4 regions of the Streptomyces sp. NPDC051218 genome follow, and region 2 is predicted to be linked to each of the others. Evidence: riboswitches for the same ligand, from Rfam matches in the RefSeq annotation. Region 2 holds a riboswitch; each other region holds the start of a gene.
What was found. A riboswitch is a leader RNA that binds a small molecule or an ion and turns the genes downstream of it on or off. The one in region 2 is predicted to bind thiamine pyrophosphate.
Positions count from the first base shown of each region.

Region 1 (3,471 bases), on a different contig from region 2:
GGGACGAGGAACGCCCCGCCCTCCGCCGACGTCAACTCCTTGTAGTACGTGAAGCCGTAGCCGTCGGGGCCGCTCAGCGACCGCTCGATCAGCACCCCGAGCGGCAGCAGTATCAGCACGGCGATCGTGACCATGACCCCGCCGAGCAGCGACCACTGCCCCGCGCCGCGCGGACGACGCGCGACCACGGAGGCGTCGACCAGCTTCAGCGCACTCTCCCTGCGGCGCACGGTCCACGCGTGCACGGCGAGGATCGCGCCGACCGCGGCGAACTGCACGATCGTCAGTACGGCGGCCGTCGACAGGTCGAGAAGCTGGGCGGTCTGCCGGTAGATCTCCACTTCGAGCGTCGAGTACGCGGGTCCGCCGAGGATCTGCACGACGCCGAAGGAGGTGAACGTGAAGAGGAAGACCATGAGGGAGGCCGCGGCGACCGCGGGACCGAGCGCGGGCAGCGTGACGGTCCGCCAGGCGGTCCACCGCGAGGCGCCGAGCATCCGCGCGGCCTCCTCCTGGCGCGGGTCGAGCTGCGACCAGAGCCCGCCGACGGTCCGTACGACGACGGCGTAGTTGAAGAAGACGTGCGCGAGCAGGATCGCCCACACCGTCGTGTCGAGGCGTACGCCCCACATCTCGTCGAGCAGCCCGCCCCGGCCGAGCAGCGCGAGGAAAGCGGTCCCGACGACGACGGTCGGCAGCACGAACGGCACCGCGACGACGGCCCGCAGAATCTGCTTGCCCCTGAACTCGAAGCGCGCGAAGACGTACGCGCCAGGGAGCGCGATCAGCAGGGTGAGCGCCGTCGAGGCAAGCGCCTGCCAGGTGGTGAACCACAGCACGTGCCGGACGTCGGACTGCCCGACGACCTCCGCGATCCGCCCGAACTGCCAGTCCCCGCCGACCTTCAGGCCGCGCGCGACGATCGCGGCGACCGGATAGGCGAAGAAGACGGCGAAGAACGCGACGGGCACGGCCATGAGACCGAGCCGCGTCGCGCTCCCGCGCGCGAGCCCCTTACGGGACGTGCTTACTTCAGTACGAGCGAGGTCCACGACTTGACCCACTGCTCGCGGTTGTCGGAGATCTTCTTCGGAGCCATGGTCTCCGGCTTGTCGACGCTCACGCCGTGCTCCGTGAACAGCTCCGGCAGCTTGCCGCCCTCACGGACCGGGTTCACGAACATGTTCAGCGGCATGTCCTCCTGGAACTCGGCGCTGATCAGGAAGTCGAGCAGCGCCTTGCCGCCCTTCTCGTTCCGGGCGTTGTCGAGCAGACCCGCGTACTCGACCTGCCGGAAGCAGGTGCCGGTCGCGACGCCGGTCGGCGCCTCCTTGGGCTGCGGCTTGGCGTAGAGCACCTCGACGGGCGGGGACGAGGCGTACGAGACGACGAGCGGCCGGTCGCCCTTGGCCTTCTTGCCGCCGGCGGACCCGGAGAACTCCTCGTTGTAGGCCTGCTCCCAGCCGTCGACGACCTTGACGCCGTTGTCCTTGAGCTTCTTCCAATAGCCCTGCCAGCCGTCGTCGCCGTACTGGGCGGCGGTGCCGAGCAGGAACCCGAGGCCGGGGGACGAGGTCGACGCGTTCTCGGTGACCAGCAGGTCCTTGTACGCGGGCTTGGTCAGATCCGCGAAGGACTTCGGCGGCGCGAGCTTCTTGTCGGCGAAGTACTTCTTGTCGTAGTTGACGCAGATGTCGCCGCTGTCGACGGGCGTGACCCGGTGCTTCCCCTGATCGACGCGGAACTGCGAGGCGACCTGGTCCGAGCCCTTGGCCTCGTACGACTGGAAGAGGCCGTTGTCGAGCGCACGCGACAGAAGCGTGTTGTCTACGCCGAAGAAGACGTCGCCCTGGGGGTTGTCCTTGGACAGGATCGCCTTGTTCACAGCGGCGCCCGCGTCCCCGTCCTTGAGGACGTTGACCTTGTACCCGGAGCTCTTCTCGAACGCCTTCAGCACGTCCTTGGAGACGTTGAACGAGTCATGGCTGACGAGTGTGACGCTCTTGGAGTCGGCCTTGTCGCCGCTGTCGGACGAGCTGCCGCACGCGGAGAGCGCGACGAGCCCGACGCTCACCGCGACCGCGGTGAGCGTGATCTTCTTGGTGGTACTCACTGAATTCATTCCTCCTGGAGTGACCAGGAAGAGACGCGGCCCTGCCCGCGGACCGAAGGGCCGGCGGGCAGGGCGCAACAGCTTGAGTGGTGTCCGAACTTCCTACCCGGAATGACCCGGGCAAGGTTCAGAGGGTCTGCGGCCAACCTGTCCTTGGCTGCCGCACTCTCAGCGCTGTGGCGCTCCCCTGTCGGAATATGAAGATGTGTTCCGTCCGTGCAGTTGTGCACTGCCTATGAAGTTGTGTTTCGGCCAGCCTAACGCTCTGCCGCGGCGAGCTGACCGCACGCCCCGTCGATCTCCTGGCCACGGGTGTCACGCACCGTGACAGGCACCCCATGAGCGGCGATGGCGTTCACGAAGGCCTTCTCGTCCTCCGGCCGCGACGCCGTCCACTTCGAGCCCGGCGTCGGGTTCAGCGGGATCAGGTTCACGTGCACGGGCTTGTTCTTGAGCAGCCGCCCGAGCCGGTCACCGCGCCACGCGTGGTCGTTGATGTCCCGGATCAGCGCGTACTCGATGGACAGGCGGCGCCCGGACTTTGCGGCGTACTCCCACCCTGCCTCCAGCACCTCGCGCACGTTCCAGCGCGTATTGACGGGTACGAGGGTGTCGCGGAGCTCGTCGTCGGGCGCGTGCAGCGAGATGGCGAGGCGGCACTTGAAGCCCTCGTCGGCGAACCGGTGGATGGCGGGCACGAGGCCCACGGTCGACACGGTGATGCCACGCTGCGAGAGGCCGACCCCGTCGGGCTCGGGGTCCGTCAGCCGGCGGATCGCCCCGGTCACGCGGTTGTAGTTGGCGAGCGGCTCACCCATCCCCATGAAGACGATGTTGGAGAGCCGCGCGGGCCCACCGGGAATCTCCCCGTCGCGCAGGGCCCGCATCCCGTCCACGATCTGGTGCACGATCTCGGCGGTGGACAGATTCCGGTCGAGACCGGCCTGCCCGGTCGCGCAGAACGGGCAGTTCATCCCGCACCCGGCCTGCGACGAGATACACATCGTCACGCGGTCCGGATAGCGCATGAGCACGGACTCGACGAGCGTCCCGTCGAACAACCGCCACAGTGTCTTACGGGTGGTGTCGTCGTCGCAGCTGATGTGCCGCACCACGGACATCAGCTCGGGAAGCAGCGCCTCCTGGAGCTTCCCGCGCGAACCGGCGGGAATGTCGGTCCACTGCTCCGGGTCGTGCGCGTACCGCGCGAAGTAGTGCTGCGAGAGCTGCTTGGCGCGAAACGGTTTCTCGCCGGCGGCGGCGACGGCTTCCTTGCGCTCGGCGGGCGTGAGGTCGGCGAGATGCCGCGGCGGCTTCTTGGCTCCGCGGGGCGCGACGAAGGTGAGTTCTCCGGGTAC
Region 1 covers NZ_JBITEU010000012.1:83,446-86,916, forward strand. Annotated here, with positions in the region: gene ACIBCK_RS32470 (ABC transporter permease) at 1-1,052, opposite strand, end outside; gene ACIBCK_RS32475 (thiamine ABC transporter substrate binding subunit) at 1,028-2,122, opposite strand; TPP riboswitch at 2,195-2,312, opposite strand; gene rlmN (23S rRNA (adenine(2503)-C(2))-methyltransferase RlmN) at 2,371-3,471, opposite strand, start outside.
Region 1: it holds a riboswitch for thiamine pyrophosphate, as region 2 does, so the genes downstream of both, ACIBCK_RS32475 (thiamine ABC transporter substrate binding subunit) here and thiC (phosphomethylpyrimidine synthase ThiC) in region 2, are expected to answer to the same signal.

Region 2 (3,471 bases):
GAGCCGACCAGAGTGCGGACGATCTCCTCGGCGACCAGCTCGCTGTTGGCCACCGTGCCCACGCTGCTCTGGGCGATCGAGAAGAGCAGAAGGAGGGGCAACGCGGCGCCCGCGTAGGCCAGGACGAGGGTGTTGACGACCGAGGCGATGTGGTCGCGGCCGATGCGGATGGCGGCGCCGTACAGACCGCGCCAGCCCATCGTGGGGTTGGCCTGATGCAGTTCCCAGACGGCGGACGTCTGCGTCACCGTCACGTCGTCGAGCACGCCGAGCGAGCCGATGATGACGCCGGCGAGCAGCAGACCGCTCATGTCGATGGACGGGTACAGGCCGTGGATCAGGCCGGTGTTGTCGTCCGTGTTGCCGGTCAGCGAGGCCCAGCCGATGAAGAGCGAGCCGAGGAGGCCGATGAGGAGGAGCGAGATCAGCGTGCCGAGGACCGCGACCGATGTTCGCGCCGTGAGGCCGTGGCACAGGTAGAGCGCGATCAGCATGATGGCGCTGGCCCCGATCACCGCCACGACCAGCGGGTTCGAGCCCTGCAGGATCGCGGGCAGGATGAAGAACGTCAGGACCAGGAAGCTCAACGCCAGCGCGACCAGGGCCATGACGCCGCGCAGCCGCCCTACCGCGACGACGACGAGCGCGAAGATCCCCGCGAGCAGCGCCATCGGGAGCTTGCGGTTCACGTCGGTGACCGAGTACTGGAGCGCCTCGGGGGCCGTGGGCTCATAGGCGACCACCACCTGCTGGCCCTGGCGCAACTGCCGCGGTGAGTCCGGCTGGACGATCTCGGTGAAGGTGCGGCCCTTGTCCTTGCCGCTGGTCACCTCGATCGTGGCCTTCTTGCAGATGCCCTCCGCGCGGGACTGCGCGGACTGGCCCTCGGCCGTGGAAGTGTCGCCGTTGGGCGGGGTCTGAGAGGCGTTCACGTCCTTGCAGGGGAGCTCCTGCACCTTCGTCACGTCGGCCGACTGGGTCTGCCGGTCGAAGCCGACTCCGGTGCGCTCGTGGCCCGGCGCGCCACCGGGCCACAGCACCACGAGGCCCACGACCACCGCCGTCGCGAAGGGGATCAGCACGGCGGCGATGACCTTGCGCAGATGCTGGGAGACGGGCGCGGCCGGACCGTGGCTGTGGGAGTGCCCATGCGGGTCCGGCGGCACGTTCGGGACGGGCGGCTGGGACGGCGGCTGTGTCGAGGTCACTGCCCGATCATCGCAAGAACGGAGGAGGCCCTCTGTTCAGCGCGCCCGACATGACGCTAGCGTGGAGCCACCTTTGCAATCGCGGGAGCTCGGAGCACCGGGCTGAGAGGGCGCTGACCTCCGTACGAATCGGCACAAGAGTGCACGAACAGTACGGAATCCGCTGCGTCGACCGCCGAACCTGTTACCGGGTAATGCCGGCGTAGGGAGTAGGTCTCATGACCACATCGGACGCGCGCACGCCTGCCTCGACGCAGAACACGCTGAACCAGAGCGAGAGCGACGAGGCCGGGAAGTCCATCGGCTGGCACAAGGCGTATGTCGAGGGCTCGCGCCCCGACCTGCGGGTGCCGGTCCGCCAGGTGCACCTCACCAACGGCAAAGCCGTGACCCTGTACGACACTTCGGGTCCGTACACCGACGAGTCCATCGACACCGACGTCCGCAGGGGCCTCGCACCGCTGCGCGAGAACTGGATCATCGCCCGCGGCGACACCGAGGAGTACGTGGGCCGCCCGCCCCGCCCCGAGGACGACGGCATCAAGCACACCTCGCCACGCGGAGGCCTGAAGAACCTCGACGCGGTCTTCCCCGGCCGCCCGCGCCAGCCGCGCCGGGGCCGCGGCGGCCAGGCGGTGACGCAGCTCGCGTACGCCCGCCGCGGCGAGATCACGCCCGAGATGGAGTTCATCGGGATCCGCGAGAACCTCGACCCCGAGGTCGTGCGGGCGGAGGTCGCCGCGGGCCGCGCGGTCATCCCCGCCAACGTCAACCACCCGGAGATCGAGCCGATGATCATCGGCAAGAAGTTCCTGGTGAAGGTGAACGCCAACATCGGCAACTCCGCGGTCACCTCCTCCATCGAGGAGGAGGTGGACAAGATGACCTGGGCGACCAAGTGGGGCGCCGACACGGTCATGGACCTGTCCACAGGCCGCAACATCCACACGACCCGCGAGTGGGTCCTGCGCAACTCCCCCGTGCCCATCGGCACCGTGCCGCTCTACCAGGCCCTGGAGAAGGTCGACGGCCAGGCCGAGGCGCTGACCTGGGAGATCTACAAGGACACGGTCATCGAGCAGGCCGAGCAGGGCGTGGACTACATGACGGTGCACGCGGGCGTGCGCCTTCCGTATGTCCCGCTGACCGCCAACCGCAAGACCGGCATCGTCTCGCGCGGCGGCTCGATCATGGCGGCCTGGTGTCTGGCGCACCACAAGGAGAGCTTCCTCTACGAGAACTTCGAGGAGCTCTGCGAGATCCTCGCGTCGTACGACGTGACGTACTCCCTGGGCGACGGCCTGCGCCCCGGTTCGATCGCGGACGCCAACGACGAGGCGCAGTTCGCCGAATTGCGCACCCTCGGGGAACTCAACACGATCGCCAAGCGTCATCACGTACAGACGATGATCGAGGGCCCCGGGCACGTCCCGATGCACAAGATCAAGGAGAACATCGACCTCCAGCAGGAGATCTGCGAAGAGGCGCCGTTCTACACGCTCGGCCCGCTGACCACCGACATCGCACCCGCGTACGACCACATCACCTCCGGCATCGGCGCCGCGATGATCGGCTGGTGGGGCACGGCGATGCTCTGCTACGTCACGCCCAAGGAGCACCTGGGCCTGCCCAACCGCGACGACGTGAAGACCGGCGTCATCACGTACAAGATCGCGGCCCACGCGGCGGACCTCGCCAAGGGGCACCCGGGCGCACAGGACTGGGACGACGCGCTCTCGGATGCCCGCTTCGAGTTCCGCTGGGAGGACCAGTTCAACCTGGCCCTCGACCCGGTCACGGCGCGGGAGTTCCACGACGAGACGCTGCCGGCGGAGCCCGCGAAGACGGCGCACTTCTGCTCGATGTGCGGGCCGAAGTTCTGCAGCATGAAGATCTCGCACGACATCCGGCGTGAGCACGGCGGCACGCAGGACGAGATCGCCGCGGGCATGGACCAGAAGTCCAAGGAGTTCGCGGCAGCCGGAAACCGCGTGTATCTCCCCATCGCCGACTGACCGGCGTCACGGCACGGCGATGCGGGCGGACGGTCACCACCGTCCGCCCGAAGCCGCGCGTACTACTCCGGCTTGTGGTCGGGACCGCCGAAGTCCGGACTTGAGAAGTCCGGGCTCGAGAAGCTCGGGCGCGGTCCCGCCGCAGGTCCGCCGTCCGGGCTGCTGAATCCCGGCCGGTTGTAGCCGAGTTGGGGCATGCGGCTGCTCGGATCCGCCGACGGCGTACGCGCCGCGTGCGCCGCCGGATC
Region 2 covers NZ_JBITEU010000011.1:230,549-234,019, forward strand. Annotated here, with positions in the region: gene ACIBCK_RS31235 (YibE/F family protein) at 1-1,208, opposite strand, end outside; TPP riboswitch at 1,280-1,434, shown strand; gene thiC (phosphomethylpyrimidine synthase ThiC) at 1,427-3,223, shown strand; gene ACIBCK_RS31245 (hypothetical protein) at 3,286-3,471, opposite strand, start outside.

Region 3 (3,471 bases), on a different contig from region 2:
GGCGTCGTGGGTGTGGTGGCCGCCCTTGAGGAGGACGCGCCTGGCGCCGGTCTTGAGGAGTGCGCGGGCCTGCTCGACGGCTTCGGTGCGGTTCGTCGCGGAGGCGGCGCCGAGGAGGTCGCCGGCCTCGGGGAGGTTCGGGGTGATGAGATCGGCGAGCGGCAGGAGCCGGTCGCGGAGCACCGTCACCGCATCGGCCTCGAGGAGGCGGTGACCGCTGGTCGAGACCATGACGGGGTCAAGGACGACGTACCGGGGGCGGTGCCGTTCCAGTGCGTCCGCGACGGCTGCGGCGATGGCGGCGTCGGCCAGCATTCCGATCTTGACGGCGTCCACCGCCACGTCGGCGAACAGCGTGTCGAGCTGCTCGGTGACGAACTCCGGGGGGACGGCGTGGATGCCGGTGACTCCCTGGGTGTTCTGTGCGGTCAGGGCGGTCAGAACTGCCGTTCCGTACGCGCCGTTTGCGGAGAACGCCTTCAGGTCGGCTTGGATCCCGGCGCCGCCGGAGGGGTCGCTGGCGGCGATGGTGAGGGCGATGGGCGGGCTGGTCACGCGGAGACCTCCGGTCGCAGGGTGTGGGCAAGGGAACGGGCCGCGGTCTCGGGGTCGGGCTGCCCGCAGACCGCGCTGACGACAGCGATCCCGGCCGCGCCACTTGCCCTGACGGCGGCGGCCTCGGACGCGCCGATCCCGCCGATGGCCACGCAGGGCAGCGGGCTCTCCCGGACGATGCGGGCCAGGCCGTCCAGACCGAGCGGGGTGTCCGCGTCCGGCTTGGTGGACTGCGGGAACACCGGACCGACACCGAGGTGGTCGACGGCATCGGGTACGTGCGTCAGCTGTTCGGGGCGGCTGACGGACAGGCCGACGTACGCGTGAGGGCCGAGCTGGCGCCGGGCGGTCGTGGGGGAGCCGTCCCGCTGCCCAAGGTGGACGCCGTCCGCGCCCAGCCAGACCGCCACGTCCAGGCGGTCATTGACGATCAAGGGGACCCCGGTGCCCGCGAGTTCAGCCTGGATCGACCGGCCGAGCGCACACAGCGTGCGGGCGTCCGCTTCCGGATCGCGCAACTGGACAGCGGTGACACCACCCTTGACGGCGGCTGCCACGGTGACGGCGACGCCGCGCTCGCCGCAGAGCCGGGTGTCGGTGACGAGGTACAGGGACAGGTCGAGTGGTGGTCGCATGGGTGCTCCTTGGGGTCTACCGGCCGCGGGAGGGCGCGGCGGCGTGGGAGACGCATCGGGAGGTGCTGGGGAAGAGGTGCTGGGGAAAGAGGTGTAGGGAAGGGGGAGGGCCCCTGACGTGCGGGAACCTTGAGTTATCCACAGGGGTGAGGGTGTGTGTCCGAGGGGGCTGGCAGACTTGGTGTTGGGGTCGCCCCCCTGGGCGGGCGGGGGCTGATCAGCGGCTGATTAGCGGCTGACCAGCCGCTGACACCCAGGCCGACCGCCCACCGCAAAACCCCGCAACATCCCCAACACCCGCGAGCTCAACGCAGGTTGAGAGCCCCGGCGAGCCGGTCCGGGCTGAGCTCGTACAGCGCGTCGATCAGCGCGACCGCGAACGTGCCGGGACCTGTCGAGCGGGTGGCGGCGCTCTCCGCGGCCACTGTGAGCAGGGCGGTCGCGGCAGTGGCGGCCAGCAGCGCGTCTCCGGTGACGGCTGTGCAGGCGGCGACCAGGGCGCCGAGCGAGCAGCCGGTTCCCGTCACCAGAGGCAGCAGCGGGTGCCCATTGCTCACCCGCACCACTCGCGTCCCGTCGGTGAGGACGTCCTCAGGACCGCTCACGGCGACCGCGCAGCCGTAGCGTCGGCTCAGCGCGGTGGCCGCGGCCAGCGCCGCTTCGGGGGTGTCCGTGCTGTCCACGCCGCGCCCGCCCGTGCCGCCGCCGTCCAGCGCCAGGATCTCGGAAGGGTTGCCGCGAACGACCGCCGGGGTTGCGCTCTCCAGGAGTTCGCGGGCCAGCTCGGTGCGCCAGGGCAGCGGGCCGACCGCCACCGGGTCGAGCACCCACGGGCGCCCGGCGCCGGCCGCTTCCTTGACCGCGACGCGCATCGCCTCCGCCGTCACGGAAGTCACCGTCCCCAGGTTGACCAGGACACCTCCGGCCACTCGGGCCAGTGCTCCGGCTTCCTCCGCGCTGTGCACCATCGCGGGGGCCGCTCCTGCCGCGAGCAGCACGTTGGCGGTGAACTGCGACGCCACGACGTTGGTCAGGCAGTGCACAAGGGGTGCGGAGGTCCGCAGGGCCGCGATCACGTCCGCTACGGCAGCACGGGAGACGGCAGGGCCGTTTTGGGCAGGTATGGAGGCACTCTCCATCGTCAACACCCTTCCTACGCCGGCATTACCCGGTCCAGGTTCATGCGGTCGGCGGAAAGGGGATCAAGTCCCGTCCGCCCTCTCAGCCCGGCTACTCCCGAGCTCCCGCGGTGGTCACTACGCAATGTACCTCCCTCGGGAACGGGAGTTCGCACTCGGGGCTCCGCACGGCACGACAGAGCGGGGGCGGGCGCTGGACTTCGGCTGTTGCGCCCACGTGACGCCGTTGCGCCCACGTGACGCCGTCGCGCCCACCTGACGCCGGCGGTCGTCGCCTACGTACACTCACTCGCGAAGTCGAGAGCGATACTCACCCGGGGCCGTACCTCGGGCACGTCTGAAGGCGCGGCTGAAGGCGTGCGGAGAGGCGTATCCGACCGCGCCGGAGATCGACTCGACCGGCTCATCGGTGTCGCGGAGCCGGACGGATGCCAGGTCGATGCGCCACTGCGTCACGTACGCGCCCGGTGTCTGTCCGAGGGCGGACCGGAAGCGCCTCGACAGCGTCGCCCGGGAAACGCGCGTCGCGGCGGCCAGGGTCTCCGTGGTCCAGGGGTGCCCCGGCTGGGCGTGGACACAGGCCAGAGCCTCGCGCACGACCGGATCACGCATCGCTCCCAGCCATGAGCCGGACTGCTCCTGCGGGTGGCGGGCCAGCCAGGCGCGTACGAACTGGACGAGCAGAAGGTCGACGATGCTGTTCACGGCGGCGGTGGTGCCGATCTGCGGCTGTGCGAGCTCCGCGGCGAGAAGTTCGACGGTCCTTCTGAGCTGCGCGTTCTCCCGGGCTGTGACGTGCATCGGCCGAGCGAGAGAGGTGAGCACCGGTGTACGCACCTCCGGGTCCTGCTCGTAGCGCAGTACGATCACTTCCGTCTGCACCGGCGCCGAGCCCAGGCGCAGGGCCCTGCCATCGCCGAAAGACCGGGCCGCCGCCGCACGGTCGCAGGAACCCAACGTCATGCCGGCGCCGCCGGCTATCCCGTGTGCGGTGCCCGGCGACACCAGGACGGCGTCTCCGGCCTGCACCGGAAGAGGTTTCTCGCCCGGGACGTGGAGCCACATGGTGCCGCGGGACACCACGTGCAGTGCCGCTCCTGGCGAGGAGTCCAGCCGCAGGCCCCAGATTCCTCCGGCCTTCA
Region 3 covers NZ_JBITEU010000014.1:59,670-63,140, forward strand. Annotated here, with positions in the region: gene thiD (bifunctional hydroxymethylpyrimidine kinase/phosphomethylpyrimidine kinase) at 1-555, opposite strand, end outside; gene thiE (thiamine phosphate synthase) at 552-1,190, opposite strand; gene thiM (hydroxyethylthiazole kinase) at 1,496-2,329, opposite strand; TPP riboswitch at 2,323-2,448, opposite strand; gene ACIBCK_RS34800 (cupin domain-containing protein) at 2,615-3,471, opposite strand, start outside.
Region 3: it holds a riboswitch for thiamine pyrophosphate, as region 2 does, so the genes downstream of both, thiM (hydroxyethylthiazole kinase) here and thiC (phosphomethylpyrimidine synthase ThiC) in region 2, are expected to answer to the same signal.

Region 4 (3,471 bases), on a different contig from region 2:
CGATGTCGGGGAGGTGGAGCCACTCAGGGACGAGAGCATCAGTCTTTGCGTCAATCTCGGTCACGGGGTCAAGCGTATCTCCGGCCACCGACAGCGGCCGGGCAGCGGCCCCCGGGGATGACGCAACCGCTACGGCAGCACGGCCTTCTTCAGGGGTACCGCGGGGTCCGAGGCCAGTTCGGCGGCGAGGTAGGCACCCGCCTCGATCAGCTTGCGGCCCTGCGCCAGGTCCCTGGGGCGGCCCACCGCGAGTACGGCCACCAGAACTCCCCCGCGCAGCCAGCACACGGTCCAGGCGACGCCCGAGGGGTCGCCGCGCCACACCAGCTCGTCGGCGGAGGCGTGGTGCCCGGCGTACTGGACGAAGCGGCCGAACTGCTCGGACCAGAAGTACGGGACGGGGTCGTACGCCGAAGGGGTATCGCCGATGATGTTCGCCGCCACCGTGCGCGGGCCCTGCAGGGCGTTGTCCCAGTGGTGCACGAGGAGGCGCTCGCCATACCTTCCCGAAGGGAAGGAGGAGCAGTCGCCGACCGCGTACACGTCGGGCTCCGAGGTCCGCAGGTGGTCGTCGGCGAGGACCTCCCGGTGGGCGCCCAGGGCGATGCCGGAGTCCGCGAGCCAGGCCGTGGCGGGGCGTGCGCCGATGCCGACGACCACCGCGTCCGCGGGCAGCCGGGTGCCGTCGGTCAGGAAGACGCTGCCGGGTTCGACGCGGTCCACGCGCGCGTGGGTGCGCAGTTCGGCGCCGGAGTCGGCGTACCAAGCCGTCATGGGCGCCGCGACCTCCGCGGGCAGGGCCCCGGCCAGCGGTCGGTCCGCGGCCTCGACGACGGTGACCGCGCAGCCCGCCTCACGCGCGGCGGTCGCGAACTCGGCGCCGATCCAGCCCGCGCCGACGACCACGATGCGGTGCTGTTCGGCGAGCACGGGCCGCAGCCGCTCGGCGTCGTCCAGGGTCCGCAGCAGATGGACACCGGGGACTCCGGATGCGCCGGGCAGCAGGATCGGCTCGGCGCCGGTGGCGATGACCAGGGCGTCGTACGGGACCGGGCCACGCTCGGTGTCCAGTTCGTGCTCCGCGGGGCGCAGGCCCGTGACCTCGTGGCCCAGGCTCAGCTCGATGCCGAGGGCCTCGAAGTCGATGTCGAAGGCGGAGCCCTCCGCCTTGCCGAGCAGCACGGCCTTGGACAGCGGCGGCCTGTCGTACGGCTGGTGGGGTTCCGCGCCGATCAGGGTGACCGCGCCGGTGAACCCCTGCTCGCGCAGGGCCACGGCGGTCTGCACGCCGGCCATCCCCGCGCCCGCGATGACGACCCGGCGCTCTTCCTGCCTCCGCTGCTCACTCACCCGATCACTGTAGGACGGCGGGTGGCGCGCGCCTCAGGGCGCGGCGAGGAGATCTCTGACACACCGTCACCGCCCCTGACCGCACAGCTGCCCTACTGCGCCGGGACGCCAAAGGCTAAGGTTGCCGTGCAGAGCACTCGCGGGAGCCCGGACGCACCGGGCTGAGAGGGAGGCTGGACGGCCTCCGACCGTACGAACCTGATCCGGGTCATGCCGGCGAAGGGAGGGGCTGGACACCCATGCATCCACGGACACCACTCCACACGACGAGCACGAGCACGACCGACGTCCTGGTCGTCGGGGGCGGCATCATCGGCCTGGTCACGGCCTGGCGGGCGGCGCAGCGCGGCCTGTCCACGGCGGTCGTGGACCCCGAGCCCGGCGGCGGCGCGGCGCAGGTGGCCGCGGGCATGCTGGCCGCCGTCACCGAGCTGCACTACGGGGAGCAGACGCTGCTCGCCCTGAACGTGGCATCCGCGCAGCGCTATCCCGACTTCGCCGCCGAGCTGACGGAGGCGAGCGGCCTCGATCTCGGCTACCGCGCGAGCGGCACGCTCGCCGTCGCCCTCGACTCCGACGACCGTGCCCACCTGCGGGAGCTGCACGCCCTTCAGCAGCGGTCGGGGCTCACGTCGGAGTGGCTGAGCGGGCGCGAGTGCCGCCGTCTGGAACCGATGCTCGCGCCCGGCGTCCGGGGCGGGCTGCGGGTCGACGGCGATCACCAGATCGACCCCCGCAGGCTCTCCGCGGCGCTCCTCGTGGCCTGCGAGCGGGCGGGCGTGATCTTCCACCACGCGTGGGCGGAGCGCCTTGCGGTGGTGGCCGACCGGGCCACCGGAGTCGTCCTCGCCGACGGCACCGCTCTGGAGGCCGGTGACACCGTGCTCGCCGGGGGCAGCCTCAGCGGGCGCCTCGACGGGGTCCCGGAGGGCGTACTGCCGCCCGTGCGCCCGGTGAAGGGGCAGGTGCTGCGGCTCACCGTGCCGCAGCGGTACGCGCCGTTCCTGAGCCGCACCGTGCGCGCCGTCGTGCGCGGCAGCCACGTCTACCTGGTGCCGCGCGAGAACGGCGAACTCGTCGTCGGCGCGACCAGCGAGGAGCTCGGCTGGGACACGACGGTCACGGCCGGCGGCGTGTACGAGCTGCTCCGGGACGCCCATGAGCTCGTACCGGGCATCACGGAACTGCCGCTGACGGAGACCCGCGCGGGCCTGCGCCCCGGCTCCCCCGACAACGCCCCGATGCTCGGCCCGACCGCGCTGCCCGGCCTCCAGCTGGCCACCGGGCACTACCGCAACGGCGTACTCCTGACGCCCGTGACCGGCGACGTGATGGCGCACGCCCTGACCACCGGTGAACTGCCCGACGAGGCACGGGGGTTCACTCCCCTGCGCTTCGCCGGCACCCCCCGAGCACAGCACCACATGGAGCAGCCCGCATGACTCTCCCGTCCGACACAGCCGTCACCGCCGTCTCCGTGAACGGAGAGGCGCGCGACGTGGCCACGGGCACCACGCTCGAAGCCCTCGTCGCGACCCTCACCGCGGCCCCGTCCGGCGTCGCCGCCGCGCTCAACGAAACCGTGGTCCCGCGTACGCGCTGGTCCACCACCCCGCTCACCGACGGGGACCGCGTCGAGGTCCTCACCGCCGTCCAAGGAGGCTGAACCGACATGGCAGACGACCCCTTCGTCATCGGCGGGCTCACCCTCTCCTCGCGCCTGATCATGGGTACGGGCGGTGCGCCGAGCCTGGACGTCCTGGAGCGGTCCCTGATCGCCTCCGGGACGGAGCTGACGACCGTCGCGATGCGCCGCCTCGATCCCGGTGTGCAGGGCTCGGTGCTCTCCGTCCTCGACCGGCTCGGCATCCGCGTCCTGCCGAACACGGCGGGCTGCTTCACCGCGGGAGAGGCCGTCCTGACCGCCCGGCTCGCTCGGGAGGCGCTCGGCACCGACCTGGTGAAGCTGGAGGTCATCGCGGACGAGCGCACGCTGCTTCCTGACCCGATCGAGCTCATCGACGCCGCCGAGACCCTCGTCGACGACGGCTTCACGGTCCTTCCGTACACGAACGACGACCCAGTCCTCGCCCGGAAGCTGGAGGACGTGGGCTGCGCGGC
Region 4 covers NZ_JBITEU010000001.1:397,762-401,232, forward strand. Annotated here, with positions in the region: gene ACIBCK_RS01850 (Rv2175c family DNA-binding protein) at 1-64, opposite strand, end outside; gene ACIBCK_RS01855 (NAD(P)/FAD-dependent oxidoreductase) at 130-1,296, opposite strand; TPP riboswitch at 1,480-1,592, shown strand; gene thiO (glycine oxidase ThiO) at 1,590-2,792, shown strand; gene thiS (sulfur carrier protein ThiS) at 2,789-3,016, shown strand; gene ACIBCK_RS01870 (thiazole synthase) at 3,023-3,471, shown strand, end outside.
Region 4: it holds a riboswitch for thiamine pyrophosphate, as region 2 does, so the genes downstream of both, thiO (glycine oxidase ThiO) here and thiC (phosphomethylpyrimidine synthase ThiC) in region 2, are expected to answer to the same signal.